DNA from 3 places in the Nonomuraea sp. NPDC050663 genome. Region 2 is predicted to be linked to each of the others. Evidence: predicted binding sites of a transcription regulator. Region 2 holds the regulator's gene; each other region holds the start of a gene.

What was found. Region 2 encodes HrcA, which represses chaperone genes, less so after heat shock. Its sites were predicted from a motif close to TTGGCACTCTCNNNNNGAGAGTGCCAA; they were not measured.
Region 1: the regulator HrcA is predicted to act here: its motif matches at 1,809-1,835, upstream of groES (co-chaperone GroES).
Region 3: the regulator HrcA is predicted to act here: its motif matches at 1,115-1,141, upstream of groL (chaperonin GroEL).

What each region holds. Positions count from the first base shown of each region.
Region 1 covers NZ_JBITGL010000001.1:261,106-264,311, reverse strand. Annotated here, with positions in the region: gene groL (chaperonin GroEL) at 1-1,338, opposite strand, end outside; gene groES (co-chaperone GroES) at 1,409-1,723, opposite strand; gene ACIBH1_RS01425 (NAD-dependent epimerase/dehydratase family protein) at 1,881-2,681, opposite strand; gene ACIBH1_RS01420 (MarR family winged helix-turn-helix transcriptional regulator) at 2,776-3,206, shown strand, end outside.
Region 2 covers NZ_JBITGL010000002.1:251,826-255,031, reverse strand. Annotated here, with positions in the region: gene dnaJ (molecular chaperone DnaJ) at 1-892, opposite strand, end outside; gene hrcA (heat-inducible transcriptional repressor HrcA) at 904-1,923, opposite strand; gene ACIBH1_RS05805 (hypothetical protein) at 2,064-2,813, shown strand; gene ACIBH1_RS05800 (DUF3097 domain-containing protein) at 2,858-3,206, shown strand, end outside.
Region 3 covers NZ_JBITGL010000011.1:30,387-33,592, forward strand. Annotated here, with positions in the region: gene ACIBH1_RS30650 (cold-shock protein) at 1-198, shown strand, start outside; gene ACIBH1_RS30655 (hypothetical protein) at 343-1,059, shown strand; gene groL (chaperonin GroEL) at 1,254-2,882, shown strand; gene ACIBH1_RS30665 (GNAT family N-acetyltransferase) at 2,939-3,206, opposite strand, start outside.

The DNA of each region.
Region 1 (3,206 bases), on a different contig from region 2:
CTCGACCAGCGCGCGGCGGACGACGCCCACGCCAGTGGCCTCGTCGCCGGACAGGCCGAGGTCGTCGATCTCCTTGGCGACGTGGATCAGGGCGGAGCCACCGCCGGAGACGATGCCCTCCTCGATCGCGGCGCGGGTCGCGGAGATGGCGTCCTCGAGACGGTGCTTCTTCTCCTTGAGCTCGACCTCGGTGGCCGCGCCCACACGGAGCACGCACACGCCGCCGGCGAGCTTGGCCAGGCGCTCCTGGAGCTTCTCGCGGTCCCAGTCGGAGTCGCTCTGCTCGATGGCGAGCTTGATCTCGCGGACGCGGTCCTCGATCGCCTTGGCGTCACCGGCGCCGTCGACGACGGTCGTGGTGTCCTTGGTGACGACGACACGGCGGGCGGTGCCCAGCACCTCGAGGCCGACGTGCTCCAGCTTGAGGCCGATCTCCTCGGAGACGACGGTGCCGCCGGTGAGGATGGCCATGTCCTGCAGCATCGCCTTGCGGCGGTCGCCGAAGCCCGGCGCCTTGACGGCGACGGAGGTGAAGGTGCCGCGGATCTTGTTGGTCACCAGGACGGCCAGGGCCTCGCCCTCGACGTCCTCGGCCACCACGACGAGCGGCTTCTTGGTCTGGGCGACCTTCTCCAGCAGCGGCAGGAAGTCGGCGATGGAGCCGATCTTGCTCTGCGTGAGCAGGATGTAGGCGTCCTCGAGGACGGCCTCCATGCGGTCGGGGTCGGTGACCATGTAGGCCGACAGGTAGCCCTTGTCGAACTGCAGGCCCTCGGTGAACTCGAGCTCCATGCCCATGGCGTTGGACTCTTCGACGGTCAGCACGCCGTCCTTGCCCACCTTGTCGAACGCCTCGGCGATGAGCTCGCCGATCTTGGCGTCCTGGGCGGAGATGGTGGCGACGCTGGCGATCGACTTCTTGTCCTCGACCGGCTTGGCGGAGGCCAGCAGCTTCTCGCTGATGCTCTTGGCGGCCTTGTCGATGCCCCGCTTGAGGTCCATCGGGTTGGCGCCGGCGGCGACGTTGCGCAGGCCTTCCTTGACCATGGCCTGGGCCAGGACGGTCGCGGTGGTGGTGCCGTCACCCGCGATGTCGTTGGTCTTGGTGGCGACTTCCTTGGCGAGCTGGGCGCCGAGGTTCTCGTAGCGGCCCTCGAGCTCGATCTCGCGGGCGATGGTGACACCGTCGTTGGTGATGGTCGGCGCACCGAACTTCTTGTCGATGACCACGTTGCGGCCGCGCGGGCCCAGGGTCACCTTGACGGCGTCCGCGAGTGCGTTGACGCCCCGCTCAAGTGCGCGGCGGGCGCCCTCGTCGAACTCCAGAATCTTCGGCATTGCAGATAAGTCCTCTCCAGGCGTCGAAAGCCCCGGGCGCTAGAGCGACCCGGGGCCCGACATATCCGACTTACTTCTCGATGATGGCGAGAACGTCGCGGGCGGAGAGCACCAGGTACTCCTCGCCGCCGTACTTGACCTCGGTGCCGCCGTACTTGCTGTAGAGGACGATGTCGCCCTCCTTGACGTCAAGCGGAATCCGCTTGTCGCCGTCCTCATCCCAGTTGCCCGGGCCCACAGCGAGGACCTTGCCCTCCTGCGGCTTCTCCTTGGCGGTGTCAGGGATGACAAGCCCGGAAGCGGTCGTCTGCTCAGCCTCAAGCGGCTGAACCACGATGCGGTCGCCGAGCGGCTTAACGGGAACCTTGGTGGCGGTCGTCACGATCGGACCTCCCCTTCAGATTTGACTGATCTAGAAGAGGCGACCAGCGGCCTGCCGTCGCGGGTGTCAGACCTGCCTCGTCGCTTTATTGGCACTCTCAAGGGGAGAGTGCCAACAGGAAACATATGCAAGAGGGGCTTGACAGTCAACACGAACGGCTTCAGGCCGTGTACGAGCCTTCTTCCAGGTCGGACAGGATGCCAGGCCGGTTCGGGTGCCATCCGAGGGTGGTGCGTGTTCGCGCGGAGCTGACACGCTGGCTCAGCGCGAGCGCTTCGGCGAACGCGGCGCCCACGACCTGGGCCGCCTCGGAGACCGGCCAGGGCCGGGGATCCGGCGCGATCGCACCGGCCACCACGTCCAGGGAGACCGCCTCGCTCACCCCATGGAACACCTGACCGGAAGCCTTATGTTCCACTGCGGCCACAATCAGGTCCACCAGATCGTCGACGTGCACGAACGACCAGGTCGGCACCCGCCCGTCCGCGCTCACGTAGACGCCGTGACCACGCTCGGCCGCCCAGGCCCTGAGCAGCGCGGGGATGCCCTGTCCCCGCCCGTGCACCACGCCGGGGCGGATCACCGAGCCGCCGCCGTCGAGCACCAGCCGCTCCACCGTCGGCCGGTAGCCGACGATCGCGATCGGGTTCACGGGGCTGTCCTCGGCGCCGTCCTCGGTGTCGCCCAGGACCCAGACCCCGCTGACGTAGTGCACCCGGCCCAGCTTCCCGATCGTGGCCACGTCGGTCGGCTCGTCGCCGGTGAGCTGCCCGGCGTGCACGATCGCGTCGAACTCCTCCGACGGAAGGCTCGCCGGGTCACCCAGATCCCCCACCCGCTCCTCGTACGGCACGCGGCCCGCCTGCCGTACGAGGGCCACCACCTGGTGCCCGCGTCCCGCCAGCCGCTCGGCCACCACCGAGCCGATGTATCCCGTCGCGCCCACAACCAAGATCTTCATGACCCAACCTTTCGACATCGAATCTTTCGACGTCGCAGACGTTAGCCCTTCCCATCGAAAAGTTCAACCTCGAAATGTTTGGTATCGTCGCACCATGCGTGACGCAGTCGACGGCATCAGCGACCAGTGGGCCCAGGCCCTCCCCGACCTGGACGTCACCCCCATGCACGTGGTCGGCCGCCTCTCCCGCGCCTCCCGCCTGCTGGAGCGCGGCATCAAGGAACACCTCGCCACCCGCGACCTGGAGCCCTGGGAGTTCGACTCCCTGCTGACGCTCCTGCGCAGCAACCCCGAGCACACCATGTGCATGAAGGACGTCACCGCGGCCATGCTCGTCAGCCCCGCGACGCTCACCAATCGCATGGACCGCCTGGTCGAGCGCGGCCTCGTCACCCGCTCCCAGGCGCCGGGCAACCGCCGCATGGTCCTGGTCACCCTCACCGACGAGGGCGCCCGCCTGGCCACCGAGATCGTCTACAGCCACGTCGACAACGAGCAGCGCATGCTCGCCGCCCTCGACCCGGC
Region 2 (3,206 bases):
CTGGCCGTACGTCGACCTCCTCGGGACCGTCGAGGGTCTCGATGGTGAGCGAGGTGCCGAGCGCCGCCGCGGTCATCGGGATCTGGACGGTGCAGTGCAGGTCGTCGCCGCGGCGTTCGAAGATCTCGTGGGGCCGCTCGACGATCTCGAGGAACAGGTCGCCGGGAGGGCCGCCGCCGGGGCCGACCTCGCCCTCGCCGGCGAGCTGGATGTGGGTGCCGTCCTCGACGCCCGCGGGGATGCGGACCTTGATCGTACGGCGGGTGCGGACCCGGCCGTCGCCGGCGCACTCCTGGCACGGATGGCGGATGATGCTGCCGAATCCGGAGCACTGGGGGCACGGCCGCGAGGTCATGACCTGGCCCAGGAAGGAGCGGGTGACCTGCTGGATCTCGCCGCGCCCGTTGCACATGTCGCAGGTGTCGGGGTGGGTGCCGGGGGCGGTGCCCGCGCCGGAGCAGACCTCGCACACCACGGCGGTGTCGACGTGGAGCTCGCGGGTGGTGCCGAACGCCGACTCCTTCAGGTCGAGCTCGACCCGGATGGTGGCGTTGCGCCCGCGCCTGGCGCGCGAGCGGGGGCCGCGCGAGCCGCCGCCGGTGCCGAAGAAGGCGTCCATGATGTCGCTGAACGGGAAGCCGGCGCCGAAGCCGCCCGCGCCCGCCGCCGCGCCCTGGAAGGGGTCGGCGCCCAGGTCGTACATCTGGCGCTTGTTCGGGTCGGACAGGACCTCGTAGGCCTGCGTGATCTCCTTGAACCGCTCCTGGGTCGTGGGGTCCGGGTTCACGTCAGGGTGCAGCTCACGGGCAAGACGGCGGTAGGCCTTCTTGATCTCGTCCTGACTGGCGTCACGCCGTACCCCGAGGGTGGCGTAGTAGTCGCTGTTTGCCACTTATCGACCTCTTATGAAGCAGCCAGGATCTGGCTGACGTAGCGAGCCACGGCGCGCACGGCGCCCATCGTGACGGGATAGTCCATGCGGGTGGGGCCGAGAACGCCCAGCCGGGCGAGCTGCCTGTCGCCTGAACCATAGCCGGTAGCCACGATGGATGTGCCGCGGAGGCCGCTGTAGGGGTTTTCTGATCCGATGCGCACGGTCAGCGCCGCGGGCGTGTCGGGCGATGTCTCGCCGAGCAGCCGCATGAGCACGACCTGTTCTTCGAGGGCCTCCAGCACGTCGCGCAGCCCGCTGCTGAAGTCGGCGCCCGCCAGGTTGGCCGCACCGGCGAAGACGATCTTCTCGTCATGCCGTTCGACCAGGGTCTCCAGGAGGACGGAGAGGATGGTGGCCGCCATGGGCCGGTCTTCGACGGGGACCCGCTCGGGCAGGTCGGCCACCAGCTCGGGGACGCTGGCCAGACCGCATCCGTCGAGACAGGCGTTGAGCACGGCGCGCAGGTGCGCGATCCGCGCGTCGTCGGCGACCTCGTGCAGCTCGATGACCCGCTGCTCGACCCGGCCGGTGTTGGTGATGAGCACCAGCATGACCCGGCGCTCGCTCAACGGCACCAGCTCGACGTGGCGGACCGTGGAACGGGTCAGGGTGGGGTACTGCACCACGGCGACCTGCCTGGTCAGCTGCGCGAGCAGCCGCACGGTGCGGGTGACCACGTCGTCGAGGTCGACCGCCCCCACCAGGAAGGTCTCGATGGCCCGGCGCTCGGCCGACGACAGCGGCTTGACCTGCGAGAGCCGGTCGACGAAGAGCCGGTAGCCCTTGTCGGTCGGCACCCGGCCCGCGCTGGTGTGGGGCTGGGCGATGTAGCCCTGCTCCTCCAGCACCGCCATGTCGTTGCGGATCGTGGCCGGGGAGACGTTGAGGTTGTGACGCTCGGCCAGCGCCTTGGAGCCCACCGGTTCGTTGGTGGACACGTAATCTTCGACTATGGCGCGGAGCACTGCGAGCTTCCTGTCGTCGAGCACGTGCTCACCTCCTGTGTTGCTCTTCGGAAAACGTCAGATCTGGCACTCTGTGTTCCCGAGTGCCAAGTGTACGGCTCTCGCCTGCAAGGTGCGATAACCCGAGGTGGCGGACGATCGGCGGGGAGGTCAGACTGCTGACTATGACAGCCGACTCCCCGACCCCGCCCGACGACCCGACCAGGCGCGTGTCCAGGGACGATCTGCCCCCTGCTCCCCCGCCCTGGCAGCAGCCCGGCCCGTATTCCCCACCGCCTCAGGGGCTGCCCCAGTACGCGCAACAGCCGCCTTCCTACCCCTATCCGCCGACCCAGTACGGCCCGCCGCAGCAGTGGGCGCAGCAGCCGCCGCCTCCCGCGCCCAGGATCCGCCCGTCGTTGTGGTGGGTGGGCGGCGCGTGGGCGATCGCCGTCGTCTGCGCGGCCGTCGGGGTGGGCCTGTTCTTCTCCGGCGTGGTCAGCGGCATCACCAACGCGGCGCCGAGCCGTACCTTCGTCGCCGGCGAGACCGCCACCGTCCGCCTCGACCCGGCGCAGGAGGCGGTGCTGTATTACAGCGGGCCCAGCACCGACTACTCCTGCAAGAGCCTCGGCGAGGCCAGGCTGGAGCGGGCCGGCGGCTCGCAGACCATCACCGTCAACGGGCTGACCTGGGAGCGCCTGGGCACGATCACCGTGCCGTCGGCGGGCGACTACCAGTTCCAGTGCACCGCCGGCCAGGAACAGAGCGCCGCCCGGTTCGGCATCGGCGCTCCGCTGGCGGGTGTCGTGTCGGGGACCGGCGTGATGCTGATCCTGTGCGGCGCGGGCCTGGCCGTCGGCCTCGCCACCACGATCTTGGTGGTCGTACGGCGGCGCGCCGCGCGCAGGCGTTTGCTACCGTCCCGGATGTGAGTCGCTACGACGGAGACGTGCTCGCGGGAAACTGGCGCCGGCCGATGAAGGGCAAGATCCCCCAGGTTCCCGCCGAGCTCGACCTGGTGGTCGAAGACGCCGAGAGCGGGTTCTGCGGTGCGATCGTGGCCTGCGACAAGGAGGCCGTCACGCTCGAAGACCGCTTCGGCAAACGCCGGCTCTTCCCGCTGGCGCCCGCGGCCTTCCTGCTGGAGGGCAAGACCGTGACACTGGTCCGCCCCGCCGCGCAGCCGCAGAAGGGGGCGCTGCGCAGCGCGTCCGGGTCCATCGCCGTCGAGGGGCTGCGGGCGCGGGTCGCGCGCGAGAGCCGCATCTACGTCGAAGGCGTGCACGACGCGGCGCTCGTGGAGAAGATCTGGGGCCACGACCTGC
Region 3 (3,206 bases), on a different contig from region 2:
GCGCAGGGCACCGTCAAGTGGTTCAACGCGGACAAGGGCTACGGCTTCATCGCGGTAGACGGTGGTAAGGATGTCTTCGTCCATTACTCAGCGATCATGATGGACGGCTATCGGTCTCTCGAGCAGGGCCAGCGGGTCGAGTTCGAGATCACGCAGGGACAGAAGGGCCCCCAGGCCGAGTCTGTCCGGGCAGTCTGACACCAACAGTCGGCGGTTCGCGTGATGCGAACGCCCCTCCCGGGCTCAGGGGCCGGGCCACTTTCCATGACCCGGCCTTTGGCCTTCACTCGTATTCGTTTCCCGGTGGGCAAAACGTGACGGATTGGGCTAGCGTTCCACGCCGTGCCCAAGTGGATCCTGCCTGCTGTCGTAGCGGTCGCCGCCGTGTTCACGGTGCTGGCGTACCTGCTCGGTCCCAGCACCCCGGTCAAGAAGAAGGCGGCGCAGAAACCGGCCGAGCTCCAGGTGACGGTCAAACGCGTGGGCGACGGCCCGCGCGTGTCCGGCTACTCGGCCGCGGGCGCGGAGTATCTGACCGTGTCCGGGCTGGCCGACCCCGTGCTCCAGGAGACGGTCAACCGCGCCCTGCACGCGCCCCTGGAGCAGGCGCAGGCCCGCTACACGCGGCGCTACAAGAAGCAGGGCGTCGAGGGCGTCGAGATGAACCAGGGGCTGACCGTCGAGATCGGGCTGAAGGGTCCGCGGATCCTGTCGGCAGCCATGGACGTCAGCGACCCGGTCTTCCCTCACGGCGCGGCGTTCAAGTTCCCCGCCGGGATCACCGTCGACCTCACCACCGGCCAGGTGTTCACGCCCAGGCAGCTGTTCAAGGTCGGCCTCGCCCGGCTGGGCGAGCTCGTCCGCAGGCCGACGCACCCCATCGAGGGCGCCTGCAGGTTCGTCCCGACCTCGGCCCTGGTCTTCACCGCCGACAACGTCCTGGTGGGCTGGCGCGGAGAGATCCCCCAGTGCGCCGACATCCGCTGGGTCGCCGTGCCGTACGCCGAAGCGCAGGCCTTCCTCCGGCCGGAGATTCTCGAGCTGGTGAACACCCGCTGAACTGGGCCATTGGTTCGCTGGCTTGCACTCGACCGGGTAGAGTGCTAAACAGTCGTTGGCACTCTAGCTACTAGAGTGCCAATAATCGGATCGGGACGATGGGGTCTGCCGCATGGAGTTGCAGACCTATATGCCGTCGCGGGCTTCGGCTCGGTCCCATTTGCAAGCCACCCTCATCTGGGAGGTCTAGCCTTATGGCAGCCAAGATGATCGCGTTTGACGAGGACGCCCGGCGCGGTCTCGAGCGCGGCATGAACCAACTCGCTGACGCCGTCAAGGTGACCCTTGGCCCGAAGGGCCGCAACGTCGTTCTGGAGAAGAAGTGGGGCGCCCCCACGATCACCAACGACGGTGTGTCCATCGCCAAGGAGATCGAGCTCGAGGACCCGTACGAGAAGATCGGGGCCGAGCTCGTCAAGGAAGTCGCCAAGAAGACCGACGACGTCGCGGGTGACGGCACCACCACCGCCACCGTGCTCGCCCAGGCTCTCGTACGCGAGGGTCTGCGCAACGTTGCCGCCGGCGCCAACCCGATGGGCCTGAAGAAGGGCATCGAGGCCGCCGTCGAGCGCGTCAGCGAGGAGCTCTCCAAGCTGGCCAAGGACGTGGAGACCAAGGAGCAGATCGCTTCGACCGCCTCCATCTCCGCCGCCGACCCCGAGATCGGCGCGCTCATCGCCGAGGCGATGGACAAGGTCGGCAAGGAAGGCGTCATCACCGTCGAGGAGAGCAACACCTTCGGCCTCGAGCTCGAGCTCACCGAGGGCATGCGCTTCGACAAGGGTTACGTCTCGGGTTACTTCGTGACCGACCCCGACCGGATGGAGGCCGTCCTCGAGGACCCCTACATCCTGATCGTCAACAGCAAGGTCTCGGCCAACAAGGACCTGCTGCCCCTGCTCGACAAGGTCGTCCAGTCGGGCAAGCCGCTGCTGATCATCGCTGAGGACATCGAGGGCGAGGCTCTGGCCACCCTGGTCGTCAACAAGATCCGCGGCCTGTTCAAGTCGGTCGCCGTCAAGGCTCCCGGCTTCGGCGACCGCCGCAAGGCCATGCTCGGCGACATCGCCACCCTCACCGGTGGTCAGGTCATCGCCGAGGAGGTCGGCCTCAAGCTCGAGTCCGCCACGCTCGACCTGCTGGGCCGCGCCCGCAAGGTCGTCGTGACCAAGGACGAGACCACCATCGTCGACGGCGCCGGTGACGCCGACCAGATCTCCGGCCGGGTCAACGAGATCCGCAACGAGATCGAGCGCACCGACTCCGACTACGACCGCGAGAAGCTCCAGGAGCGCCTGGCCAAGCTCGCCGGTGGCGTCGCCGTCATCAAGGCGGGTGCCGCGACCGAGGTCGAGCTCAAGGAGCGCAAGCACCGCATCGAGGACGCCGTTCGCAACGCGAAGGCGGCCGTCGAGGAGGGCATCGTCCCCGGCGGTGGCGTGGCGCTGATCCAGGCCGGCGCCAAGGCGTTCGACAAGCTCGAGCTCCAGGGTGACGAGGCCACCGGTGCCGCGATCGTGCGCAAGGCTCTCGAGGAGCCGCTGAAGCAGATCGCCGTCAACGCCGGCCTCGAGGGCGGCGTCGTGGTGGAGAAGGTCCGCAACCTGACCCCGGGTGAGGGCCTCAACGCCGCGACCGGCGAGTACGTCAACATGTTCGACTCGGGCATCATCGACCCGGCGAAGGTGACGCGCTCCGCGCTGCAGAACGCCGCCTCCATCGCGGCGCTGTTCCTGACCACCGAGGCTGTCATCGCCGAGAAGCCGGAGAAGACCCCGGCTGCTCCTGGCGGCATGCCCGGCGGCGGAGACATGGACTTCTAAGTCCAGCTGACACGTTGAAGGGCGGTTCCCCGGCGGGGAACCGCCCTTCGGCGTTCTCACGGGGCCAGCGGCTTGACCCAGCGGCCCCACTCCGGCTGGACGGCGTAGCCGGCGGCCTTCCACGCGTGGCGGGCCAGGTCGTTGTCGTGCAGCACCATGGCGTCCGCGCGGAAGGCGCCGAACCGCGCGAAACGCTCCTCGGCCGCCTTGATGAGCCGCGAGCCGATGCCCTTGCGCCGGTGCCCGGGGTGGACGGCCAGCCGGTAGAGGTGGGCGCGCCAGCCGTCCCATCCGGCGATGAGCGTGCCCACCGTCTCGCCGTCG